3 regions of the Enterobacter sp. SCRI0065 genome follow, and region 3 is predicted to be linked to each of the others. Evidence: predicted binding sites of a transcription regulator. Region 3 holds the regulator's gene; each other region holds the start of a gene.
The links. Region 3 encodes PurR, which represses purine synthesis genes. Its sites were predicted from a motif close to CANGCAAACGTTTGCNTG; they were not measured.

Region 1 (4,258 bases), on a different contig from region 3:
AACACGGTTAATTTTTACGGCGCGGCACTATGCGGCGCCGAATGAGGAAATGAGTCAATGAGTATGGTTGATACAGCACCGGGTAAGATTCTGGTTCGTGATTTGAACTTCTACTACGGTAAATTCCATGCACTGAAGAACATTAATCTGGATATTGCGAAGAACCAGGTTACGGCATTTATCGGTCCGTCAGGTTGTGGCAAGTCCACCCTGCTGCGCACCTTTAACAAAATGTACTCGCTCTATCCGGAGCAGCGTGCGGAAGGCGAAATCCTGCTCGACGGTGACAACATTCTCACCAACACCCAGGATATCGCTCTGTTGCGTGCCAAAGTCGGCATGGTCTTCCAGAAGCCGACGCCGTTCCCGATGTCGATTTACGACAACATCGCGTTTGGCGTGCGCCTGTTTGAAAAGCTGTCTCGGACGGATATGGATGAGCGCGTGCAGTGGGCTTTGACCAAGGCCGCACTCTGGAACGAAACCAAAGATAAACTGCATCAGAGCGGATATTCTCTCTCTGGTGGTCAGCAGCAGCGTCTGTGCATTGCTCGCGGTATCGCGATTCGCCCGGAAGTGTTGCTGCTGGATGAGCCGTGTTCTGCACTGGATCCGATCTCAACCGGTCGTATTGAAGAGCTGATCACCGAGCTGAAGCAGGATTATACCGTCGTGATCGTGACCCACAACATGCAGCAGGCTGCACGTTGTTCCGACCATACGGCGTTTATGTACCTGGGCGAATTGATTGAGTTCAGCAACACCGACGATCTGTTCACCAAGCCTGCGAAGAAGCAAACCGAAGATTATATTACTGGCCGCTACGGTTGATTTGCCTTAGTGCATGTGGAGAAACCATGGACAACCTCAATCTTAATAAACACATTTCCGGCCAGTTCAACGCAGAGCTGGAAAGCATCCGCACCCAGGTGATGACCATGGGTGGCATGGTGGAGCAGCAGCTTTCTGATGCGATTACCGCGATGCACAATCAGGACAGCGAGCTGGCGAAGCGCGTGGTGGAAGGCGACAAAAACGTCAATATGATGGAAGTCGCTATCGATGAAGCCTGTGTGCGCATCATTGCTAAACGCCAGCCAACGGCGAGCGACCTGCGTCTGGTAATGGCGATCATCAAAACGATTGCTGAGCTTGAACGTATTGGCGACGTTGCCGATAAAATCTGCCGCACGGCGCTGGAGAAATTCTCTCATCAGCATCAGCCGCTGCTAGTGAGCCTGGAGTCGCTGGGACGTCACACCGTGCAAATGCTGCATGATGTGCTCGATGCCTTTGCGCGTATGGATCTGGATGAAGCAATCCGTATCTACCGCGAAGACAAAAAGGTCGACCAGGAATATGAAGGCATCGTGCGTCAACTGATGACCTACATGATGGAAGATCCGCGCACCATTCCAAGCGTGCTGACCGCGCTGTTCTGCGCACGCTCTATTGAGCGTATCGGTGACCGTTGTCAGAACATTTGTGAATACATCTTCTACTTCGTGAAAGGGCAAGATTTCCGTCACGTAGGCGGCGATGAGCTGGATAAGCTGCTGGCAGGTAAAGATCCGAAAGAGTAATGTTTGTGGCGGGTGGCGCTAACGCTACCCGCCATACTTCAACTTAACGCGTAATATCCCACCCGCGCGCTTTCCACAATCCAGGTAATTCTGCCAGATCGGTAAACGTCGTCACTTTAGGATGCTTAATCGGTTTGTTGTGCGGATCGGCGCAGAAATAGAACACTTCCATACCCGCATCAATACCTGACAGCGCGCCCGCGCTGGAATCATCCACCAGAATGCAGTTTTCCACGTTCACGTTCATCGCTTTTGCGGCATGGAACATCAGAGCCGGATCCGGCTTCCAGCGCTGGATGTCATAGCCGCTGAACAATTTTTCCGGGAAATGGTGCAACATCTCAAGCTTGCCGAGTGAATGCTGCATTTTGCTGACCGGTCCGTTAGATACCACGCACATTGGCACCGCCATGGAGTCCAGCAGCGCATTCGCGCCTGCAATGACCTCCAGCTCCGAGTCGAAAAGGCGTGCGACCTCGGCGCGGTAAACAGGTTCTAAGTCCGCTTTAGCGAGACTGACGCCATGCTCGGCGTTAATGATGTCGATAATCTCGTAAAGCTTCACGCCCTTAAAGCGCTTAAAAATCTCTTCGAGATCGAGCGAAATGCCGAATTCCTGGAACATGCTGACATACGCGCGAGAACAAATGACCTCACTGTCGACCAGCGTACCGTCGCAGTCGAAAAATACCGCTTCAATTCCGGACATGCTTTTCCCTTTTAACAAGTTTAACGTTTACGTGATGCATAATGACGAGACGCAATCGTTGCCGTATAAGCAAAATCAATGAAAAAAAGTATCTCGTAACCGCCCCTATTGTCGCATTTTGGTATAGGATAGCGACGAATTTTCCCTCCTTGTTCGGAAATTGATGATGAGTCAACAACACACTACCCAGCCTGCTGGCAAGGGTTTGCTTGAGCGCGTGTTCAAACTGCGCGAGCACGGCACGACGGCACGCACCGAAGTGATTGCCGGTTTCACCACCTTCCTGACGATGGTGTACATCGTTTTTGTTAACCCGCAAATTCTGGGCGTTGCTGGCATGGATACCAGCGCCGTCTTTGTCACCACCTGCCTGATCGCTGCCCTCGGCAGTATCCTGATGGGTGTGTTCGCTAACCTGCCGGTCGCACTGGCTCCGGCGATGGGTCTGAACGCTTTCTTTGCTTTTGTTGTGGTTCAGGCGATGGGCCTGCCGTGGCAAGTCGGCATGGGCGCGATCTTCTGGGGCGCTGTGGGCCTGCTGCTGCTGACCATTTTCCGCGTCCGTTACTGGATGATTGCCAATATCCCTGTGAGCCTGCGTGTGGGCATTACCAGCGGTATCGGCCTGTTTATCGGCATGATGGGTCTGAAAAATGCGGGCGTTATCGTCGCCAACCCGGACACGCTGGTGAGCATTGGTAACCTCACGTCGCACAGCGTTCTGCTGGGCGTACTGGGCTTCTTTATCATCGCGATTCTGGCGTCCCGCAATATTCACGCCGCCGTACTGGTCTCTATCGTGGTGACCACGCTGTTAGGCTGGATGTTGGGCGATGTGCAATACCACGGCATTGTCTCCGTGCCGCCGAGCGTGTCGACCGTAATTGGTCACGTCGATCTGGCCGGTTCGTTCAATCTGGGCCTGGCGGGTGTGATTTTCTCCTTCATGCTGGTCAACCTGTTCGACTCCTCCGGTACGCTGATTGGCGTGACCGACAAAGCCGGTCTGGCGGATGAGAAAGGTAAGTTCCCGCGCATGAAGCAGGCGCTGTACGTGGATAGCGTATCGTCCGTAGCGGGTGCCTTCATCGGGACCTCTTCCGTTACCGCATACATTGAATCGTCTTCCGGCGTTTCTGTGGGTGGCCGTACCGGTCTGACGGCGGTAGTGGTTGGTCTGCTGTTCCTGCTGGTGATTTTCCTGTCACCGCTGGCGGGGATGGTTCCACCTTATGCGGCAGCCGGTGCACTGATTTATGTCGGCGTGCTGATGACGTCGAGCCTGGCGCGCGTGAAGTGGGAAGATTTAACCGAAGCGGTTCCAGCGTTTATTACTGCGGTGATGATGCCGTTTAGCTTCTCGATTACAGAAGGCATCGCGCTGGGCTTTATCTCTTACTGCATCATGAAGATCGGTACCGGTCGTTTCCGCGAACTCAGCCCCTGCGTGATTGTGGTGGCGCTGCTGTTTGTGCTGAAGATTGTGTTTATCGACGCACACTAAGATGCTACGTATTGCGTTCCCTCTCCCACGGGGAGAGGGCAACAGGCCGCTCCGGCCTACGCTTTCACCCGCTTAATATAATCCCCAAACGCGGTCAGCTGACCGGTCAGATGATCCAGCGTGCTTTGATCGACCACTTCGCCCGTCTGCGTATCCACTTTATTCTGAATCACACCGCCCATAAATTCCGGCTTGTTCATCACCATCGAATCCAAAAATACCAGGATTTGGCGCAGGTGATACTGACAGCGCGCGCCGCCGATAGCACCCATTGAGCTGGTCTGAATTAAAACCGGCTTACCGGCAAGCGGCTGCTCCGGCAGGCGAGAAAGCCAGTCGATGGCGTTTTTCAATCCGCCCGGCACAGAATAGTTATATTCCGGCGTGACAATCACCACGCCATCCGCCTGACGAATCTGCTCTGCAAGCGCTTCCACGCTCTGCGGGAAACCGTCTTCCTGC
Region 2 (4,258 bases), 220 kb from region 3:
GGATGACTTCATTATTCTTTTCCATCGTAACCCCTTATTGCGTGTTAAAAGACAACGACTGTGAGGTTCCATGCTGTTTTTCTGAAGCAATTTCAGTATATCAATAAATAACCGTTACGAAGGGAAAATAAACAGGTAGCAACACATTTTTGTGCTTTTTAGGATTCTTTGAACAGTAAACCGCCATCTTATTCATCTTTTTTTAAGAAGATGGGCAATTAATTTGAACTTAATTTAAATTCTATAAAAAAAAAGCCGGGGCGACCCGGCGAAAAAAAACAATGAGGGAGCAATAATTAATCTGTGATAAACCAGTCGTCGGCGCTTTCCCAGGTTTCCTGAAGAATTTCGCTGATGCGATCTTTATCGTCTTTGGCTGCACCGATGACAGAAAGGTTGTTGGCTGTAGCGTAGCGCACCGTTACGGCTCCATCACGATCGGGAAAAGAGTTGTTAATGCGGCGGGATAATTCCCCAGCAAGCGCGTCCAGCGCGCCAGCGGGTAATACGGTAGTTTTGGCGACGGTCACTTCAATACGCATAATTGCCCCCTGTGTAATGTACTGTTTATTTATACAGGCATATCATAAAACTTACAACAAGGAGCAATCACTTTTTAGCGTTTTATCGTCCAGTTGACGGTTTCGCCCGCCAGGAAGGGGATCAGCGTGTCGTCAGTCAGCGCGATAGATTCTTCTACCAGGCTTGGCTTACGTTCAAGTTCGATAAAGGTTTCATTCACTGGCAGGCTGTAGAAACGCGGGCCATTCAGTGAGCAAAACGCTTCAAAATGCGCTAAGGCATTCATCTCTTCAAAAACGGTAGCGTAGCTCGCCAGCGCCGTAGGTGCATTGAAACAACCAGCACAGCCACAGCTTGCTTCTTTGCGATGACGAGCGTGCGGGGCGGAGTCGGTTCCCAGGAACGCGCGCGTAAAGCCACTGGCAACCAGCTCGCGTAGCGCCTGCTGATGAATATTACGTTTGAGGATAGGCAGGCAGTACAGATGCGGGCGCACGCCACCCACCAGCATGTGGTTACGATTGAACATCAAATGTTGGGGCGTAATCGTGGCGGCAAGCAGGTCGTTCCCGTCACGCACGTATTCCGCGGCATCTTTCGTCGTGATGTGTTCAAAGACGACTTTCAGTCCGGGCAGACGCTGGCGCAGCGGCTCCATCACCGTGTCGATAAAACGCGCTTCACGGTCGAAGATATCGATGTCGGCATGGGTGACTTCGCCGTGGATCAGCAGCGGCATCCCCAGTTTTTCCATGCGCTCCAGAACGGGCATGATGGCGTCAATGCTGGTTACGCCGTGGCTTGAGTTAGTGGTCGCATTGGCTGGATAGAGTTTGGCGGCGGTAAACACACCTTCATTAAAGCCACGTTCCACTTCGTTCGGATCGAGTGAATCGGTCAGATAGCAGGTCATGAGCGGCGTAAAGTCATGCCCGGCGGGAACGGCATCAAGAATGCGCTGACGATAGGCAATAGCAGCATCAACGGTGGTGACTGGCGGTGCCAGGTTAGGCATCACGATCGCACGGCCATAGATTTCACTGGTGTAAGGAACGACGGTTTTAAGCATGTCGCCATCGCGCAAATGGATATGCCAGTCGTCTGGGCGGCGGATTTTGAGAACCTGGGGGTGTGCAGTCATTGATATGCTCCGGCTTATCAGGAATCAGTCATAAGGATGGCTGTTTTTGCCGGACACAAATCATATGCGGAAACGTTTTCGTTTGCACACTTTTGTGCAAAAACTTTTGTACAGAAAGAAGGGCGCCGTCGCGCCCATCGGATTAGTCAGTGAACGGGATGATGATTTGGCCTGGCTTCACCTCAATACCTTTCGCGTATTTCTTCGCTAGCGCCTCGCCCTGACTTTTATCCTCGCTGAGAATATAAGCAGGCTGCTGATTGAAGTAATTGCGCAGCGACTGATTGAGGTAAGGCATCAGCGTCTGAAGCACCGGCTTCATTTTTTCCGGTGTGACTTCGGCATCGACAACTTCCATCTCCTGCAGATAAATCGCCCCTTTTTCTTTATTGAAGACCGGTAGCGCTTTGAGCTTCAGCTTGATGTTCGCCTTCTGACTGCCGAACAGGGAGTTCATATCCAGACTGGCATCGCCAGAGAGCATGACTTTGTTAGGCTCTTCACGTCCAATCTGGCTGACGAGATTATTCAGAACGATATGGGCATCGGCCACGCCGGGTACACCAATATCTTTCGAGAAATTGTTATGTTTTTCCAGCGCCTGATTAATTTCCTGCTCGCTGACGGTGTACTGAGTCAACTGGTTACAACCCACCAGCAGGCCGCTGACAATGAGTGCCGCAGCAATAACGATTTTTTTCATGGGGTTCCTCAACATGATATCGGCGCATCTGTCCTGATGCGTCAGTATGTCAGTCGGATAATCCCGAGACCAGCAGAAAAAGCTGATAATGAAAGGGGCAGGAGAGTCCTCCCACCCCCGAAGGCCTTAGGTAGCCTGAGATGAGAGTAGATTGATTTGCGTCTGCTTAGCCATATTGTCGCGGTAATCGGCTACGCGCGACGGCCAGGTTATCCCGGAAACCAGCGTCAGGTTTCGCAGTATCGGGAACAGATGAATATCGTCCTCGGAGAGTTCCCCGTTGACCGCGTTAGGCTTGACGATCAGTTTATCGAGGGCGCGTAAATCGTCGCTGATATTTTTCACCAGCCCCGCAGTATGGGAAAGGTGCTCGTCAAAGCTGCCGATAGCCGCCTCTTTTTTCTTCACAAAATAGTCGCGCGCCTGGGGCGTGGCAAACTCATCGAAAGCGCCTTTCGCGAATCGTGGAATCAAGAGACGATTGACATAGCCATTCACCTTGCGCAGCCAGTCGGCGATAGCGGGATTGGGTTTTCCCGTCAGGAGCGGCTTGCCATCCAGTTTGTCGACATAATGCACAATATCCATGCTTTCAGGGAGATAGCGGCTATCGTCCTTTTGCAGAATGGGTGCCATTTTTTTGCCAATCATGCGGGTCGGGGTGGCTTCATCGTCATTGAGCAGCGTAACCAGCTCAATAGGGAGGTTCTTCAGCCCGAAAATCATACGGGCTTTTAGGCAGAACGGGCAGTGATCGTAGATATAGAGCTTCACGTTTCTCCTCCATGTGTTGACCATCAGTCTTCAGTATGGCGGAGAAAAAAGCATGTTTCAAATCAAGCCCCTGGCTCAAGCATGCCGCTGGCGCTTCGTTTCGCACTAAATTGCCACCACAGCGCAAGCAGGGTGATGAAGCCTACAACGCCGAGCATCACCCACGGCAATTCCGGCTGATTCATCGCTTTACCGGCATCGAAAAGCCATCCGCCACCGGCATAACCTAATGCGCCGCCCAGGGCTAATCCCAGGCGGCTGAACCCCATATAACTGCCGCGCGCACGGGGATCGGCAAGACTTGCGCCCAGTGTTTCACGTGCGGGCTCGGCAATGATTGACCCAATATAGAAGGTGCTAATCAGGACAAAGAGCTGCTGGAGCGTACCCACTAACCCAATCGGCATCATGCTGAGCGTCATCAGCAGGAGTCCGGCCATCAAGCGATGTTCAAGGCGAAAACGCTTTTCACTCCAGCGCGCGATGGGATAGAGCAACGTCAGCGACAGGCAGGCTTCAATCGCGTACATCCATTTCACGGCCGCCGGAGTGCCCGCGATATCGTTAACCATAATCGGCAGCATCAGCATGACCTGCACCGCCAGCATGTAGTAGCCCGTCAGCGTGAGGACATAAGTGACAAAGCGTTTATCGGCTAATACGCGCCCCAGCCCTTCACGCACCGGGGCTTTCACCGTGGAGAGTTTCCAGGCTGGCAGCAGCCAGGCGTTAAACCCTGCGCACAGAATGAACAGCGCCGCGCCGGTAGCACAGACCAGCCGGAAGTCATATTGCAGAAGCCAGCTTCCGAGCAGTGCGCCAATCACCGCGCCAGCGCTGTCCTGCATCATCAGCAGAGAGAAAAAACGACCGCGTTGACGAGGACGGATCAGCTTGACAACCAGGGCGGTGCGCGGAGGATCGAACAGCGTACCGCCAAGCCCCGAAAGAAAGCAGGAAAACCACAACAGCCAGGGATCGTGTGCAATCCCCATCGTCGCGAATCCCGCGGCACGCAACAGCATACCGGTGACAATCATCGGTTTTGCACCAAAGCGGTCGGCAATGGCACCGCCAAATACCCCTAATCCCTGCTGAACAAACTGACGTAATCCCAG
Region 3 (4,258 bases):
GATGTGTGGGAACACGCTTATTACATCGACTACCGTAACGCACGCCCTAACTACCTTGAGCACTTCTGGGCTCTGGTAAACTGGGAATTTGTGGCGAAAAACTTCGCGGCATAAAAAGACACGCAGAAGGTTAACCCTTCTGCGTTTTTTAATCACTCCGTCGCACAGGCTGGTTCCGGCTGTTTACGACCGGACAGTACAACCAACAGTAAACCGAGTGCGGCGATAATCGCCCCCATCACCGGCACAAAGCTATACCCCAGCCCGCCAGAAATCACGGCGCCACCCGCCGCTGCACCCAAAGCATTACCCAGGTTAAACGCCCCAATATTGACTGAGGAAGAAAGCCCCGGCGCTTCGTGTGCTACGCGCATCACGCGCATCTGTAATGGCGGGACAACGGCAAACGTCGCAGCGCCCCATATGACCATCGCAATCGCAGCACCAAACTCATTTCGCGCCAGCCAAGGAATGGCGATCATGATGACGATAAGCAAGGTCAGAAAACCTTTCAGCGTACCGCTAACAGAACGGTCTGCCAGCTTGCCACCCAAATAGTTGCCAATTGAAAAACCGACGCCAATCAGCACCAGCATTCCCGTGACAAAGGCCGGCGTCGCATGCGTAATGTCATGCAGAACAGGCGAGATGTAGGTGTACAGAGTGAACATGGCGCCCGCACCCAGTACCGTGGTCAGCAACGCGGACAACACCTGAGGACGAAGCAAAACCGACAGCTCTTTACGCACGTCAGGACGCTCACCGGCTCCTCCTTTAGGCAGAGAGAAGAACAGTGCCACCATCGCCACCACGCCCAGCAGGGCTGTCGCCATGAAAGACATTCGCCAGCCAATGGTCTCACCCATCCATGTTGCTGCCGGCACGCCACCAATATTCGCGATCGTCAGGCCCATAAACATGGTTGCGACCGCACTGGCCTGCTTATGTTTAGGCACCACGCTTGCGGCCACGACCGAACCCAGACCAAAGAATGCACCATGGTTCAGGCTGGTCAAAATGCGCGACAGCATCAGCGTGGTGTAGTCCGGTGAGAGCGCAGAGAGCACATTTCCCAGCGTGAAAATAGCCATCAAGAAGATCAGCGCGTTGCGACGCCCACGATGCGAAAGCAGCAGCGTCATCAATGGCGCACCAATCATTACGCCAATGGCATAAGCGCTGATAAGCATACCCGCGGCAGGAATAGAAACATCCACACCTTTGGCAATTACCGGCAGCAGTCCCATAGGGGAAAATTCAGTGGTGCCGATGCCAAAAGCGCCAATCGCCAGGGACAACAGAGGAAAGTTGATTTTCATTCATTAACTCCGGATGCCGTGTCTTTACGCGACACAGAACAAATATGCCGAAAGCATGACATCAATCACAAAAAATAAGAAGTTAACAAAATAGCAAAAGATTATTGCAGAGGGAGTAACAATGGCGGGGAGAAAGCGAGGGAGAACGCTCTCCCCCGTTTGAATCAGTGCAGTATTGCCGTAAAGCTTGCCGCAACAATCAAAGCCAGCACGATGAAAGTGGTGGTTAGCGAAAACTTAAGATCGGTATTCATCAATTTTTCTCCTTTTAATCCCCACATGAAAAGTGAGCTTGCTCATTTTTACACAGTTTATCCCAAAAATCTTCCTGGATTTAGACTGATAAGTGTTTTTACGCTTCCCCTTTTCATCAAGATAAGACAAAATTCCACGCTAAATTTATAAGCGTACCGGCCACTGACCCCCTCCTGACGTCCTGTGTCGTTTTCCCGGCGTATCGCAATTCACTTTGCGAGATAAGGGTGAGAGAAGGCAAACGTTTACCTCTCAATTTTTCAGGAGCTTAGGATATGGTCTGGAGTGACAGCTAATGGCAACGATTAAAGATGTAGCGAAACGCGCAAACGTTTCCACTACAACCGTATCACATGTAATTAACAAAACTCGTTTTGTAGCAGAAGAGACGCGCAACGCCGTTTGGGCAGCGATTAAAGAGCTGCACTACTCTCCTAGCGCCGTGGCGCGCAGCCTTAAGGTCAACCACACCAAATCAATTGGTTTGCTGGCGACCAGTAGCGAAGCGGCCTATTTTGCCGAGATAATCGAAGCAGTAGAGAAAAACTGCTTCCAGAAGGGCTATACCTTGATTCTGGGTAATGCCTGGAATAGTCAGGAAAAACAACGGGCTTACTTGTCCATGATGGCGCAAAAACGCGTAGACGGTTTGCTGGTTATGTGTTCCGAATATCCTGAATCCGTACTCTCGATGCTCGAAGAGTACCGTCATATCCCGATGGTCGTCATGGACTGGGGTGATACGCGCGCTGATTTCACCGATTCCGTCAACGACAACGCTTTTGAAGGCGGATATATGGCGGGTCGCTACCTGATTGAACGCGGCCATCGCGAAATCGGCGTTATTCCGGGTCCGCTTGAGCGCAACACCGGTGCCGGTCGTCTGGCGGGCTTCATGAAGGCGATGGAAGAAGCATTGATCGCCGTTCCAGAAAACTGGATCGTTCAGGGCGATTTTGAACCAGAATCGGGTTATCGCGCCATGCAGCAAATCGTCTCCCAACCGCATCGCCCTACTGCCGTATTCTGCGGCGGCGATATCATGGCGATGGGTGCGCTTTGCGCCGCTGACGAGCTGGGACTGCGTGTGCCGCAGGATATTTCAGTGATCGGGTATGATAACGTGCGCAACGCTCGTTTCTTTACCCCGGCGTTGACCACCATTCATCAGCCAAAAGATTCGCTGGGTGAAACGGCGTTCAATATGTTGATGGACAGAATCGTCAGCAAACGCGAAGAGTCGCAGTCCATCGAAGTGCATCCGCGCCTGATTGAACGCCGCTCGGTCGCCGATGGTCCATTCCGCGACTACCGCCGCTAATCTTTTCTGCGGGGCCGGTTATTCCGGCTCCCGCAGCCATTCCTTGTTTAGCGTTTCACTATCCCCCAGATAATCCAGCAGCCAGGCGAGCGCAGGCGACATGTCGTTTTGCTGCCAGGTCAGGCAACACGCCGCATCCGGGAAGGGGTTCTCCAGCGTCAACGCCACCCATTGTCCGTTGTCTATTCGCGGTTGGGCAAAATGTACAGGCACCATACCCACGCACAATCCCGCTGAGAGGCAGGTTGCCGATGACTCCCAGTCAGGCGCAACGACGCGTCGCTGATTGTCCAGCAGCCAGGTGATACGCTTTGGCAGTGAGCGGGAGGTATCCTCAAGCACCAGCGAAGGCCAGTTGCGCAACGTATCGTCGCTCAATGGCCCAGCCATCGTGGCCAAAGGATGGTGGCTCGCCACTACGCAGGTCCAGCTCAACGTGCCCATATCGCGAAACGTATAACGTCCCCCGACGGGGATGGCCTGGGTCGCCCCGATGGCCATTTCGACTCGCCCATCCGATAGCGCATCCCACACCCCGTTAAAAACTTCCTGGGAAACACGCAGCTCCACGTCTGAGAAATGCCGATAGAAATCGACAATCATCTGTCGGGTACGTTCAGGCTTAACAATATTATCCACAGCAATAGAAAGATGCCCGCGCCAGCCGTTGGCAATCTGCTGGCACTGCTCACGGGTGATCATCATTTTTTTGATAACAGATCGGCCTTCCTTTAAAAACCATGCCCCGGCAGGCGTCAGAACGACATCGCGATGACGTCGTTCAAACAGTGTCACCGCCAGCCATTCCTCAAGCTGGCGCACGGTATAACTGATCGCTGACGGGACGCGATGCAACTCCTGCGCCGCACTGCTAAAGCTGCCGTTACGCGCGACGGCATCGACCACTTCAAGGGAATATTCAGACCACATTTTCTGCCTACAAATATTTTGAATGCACCAGACAAATATTAGCGTTTCACAAGGGGGATTGCACTCCCTACACTCTGCGCCAAAGAACACCTGCCCTGATTAGGAAAAAAATAATGCAACCTGGAAAAGGATTTATGGTCTGGCTCGCTGGCTTAAGCGTGCTGGGCTTTTTAGCGACCGATATGTACCTCCCCGCCTTCGCAGCGATGCAGGCAGATTTACAGACGCCTGCCGCTGCCATTAGTGCCAGCCTGAGCTTGTTCCTGGCAGGCTTTGCGTTTGCCCAACTTCTGTGGGGGCCGCTCTCCGATCGCTATGGCCGAAAGCCAATTTTGCTGCTGGGTCTGACCATTTTTGCCCTGAGCAGTTTAGGCATGTTGTGGGTCCGTGACGCAACCTGGCTGCTGGTGCTGCGCTTCATTCAGGCCTTTGG

Region 1: the regulator PurR is predicted to act here: its motif matches at 2,341-2,358, upstream of AC6EMZ_RS18515 (NCS2 family permease).
Region 2: the regulator PurR is predicted to act here: its motif matches at 1,729-1,746, upstream of pyrC (dihydroorotase).

What each region holds. Positions count from the first base shown of each region.
Region 1 covers NZ_JCBAJB010000008.1:35,570-39,827, forward strand. The annotation lists gene pstA (phosphate ABC transporter permease PstA) at 1-11, shown strand, start outside; gene pstB (phosphate ABC transporter ATP-binding protein PstB) at 58-831, shown strand; gene phoU (phosphate signaling complex protein PhoU) at 858-1,583, shown strand; gene yieH (6-phosphogluconate phosphatase) at 1,627-2,292, opposite strand; gene AC6EMZ_RS18515 (NCS2 family permease) at 2,459-3,796, shown strand; gene AC6EMZ_RS18520 (NADPH-dependent FMN reductase) at 3,853-4,258, opposite strand, start outside.
Region 2 covers NZ_JCBAJB010000001.1:876,632-880,889, forward strand. The annotation lists gene bssS (biofilm formation regulator BssS) at 1-25, opposite strand, end outside; gene dinI (DNA damage-inducible protein I) at 297-542, opposite strand; gene pyrC (dihydroorotase) at 617-1,663, opposite strand; gene AC6EMZ_RS04225 (lipoprotein) at 1,806-2,366, opposite strand; gene grxB (glutaredoxin 2) at 2,493-3,140, opposite strand; gene mdtH (multidrug efflux MFS transporter MdtH) at 3,203-4,258, opposite strand, start outside.
Region 3 covers NZ_JCBAJB010000001.1:1,095,309-1,099,566, reverse strand. The annotation lists gene sodB (superoxide dismutase [Fe]) at 1-114, shown strand, start outside; gene AC6EMZ_RS05370 (MFS transporter) at 153-1,319, opposite strand; gene cydH (cytochrome bd-I oxidase subunit CydH) at 1,484-1,573, opposite strand; gene purR (HTH-type transcriptional repressor PurR) at 1,870-2,895, shown strand; gene punR (DNA-binding transcriptional activator PunR) at 2,914-3,825, opposite strand; gene punC (purine nucleoside transporter PunC) at 3,939-4,258, shown strand, end outside.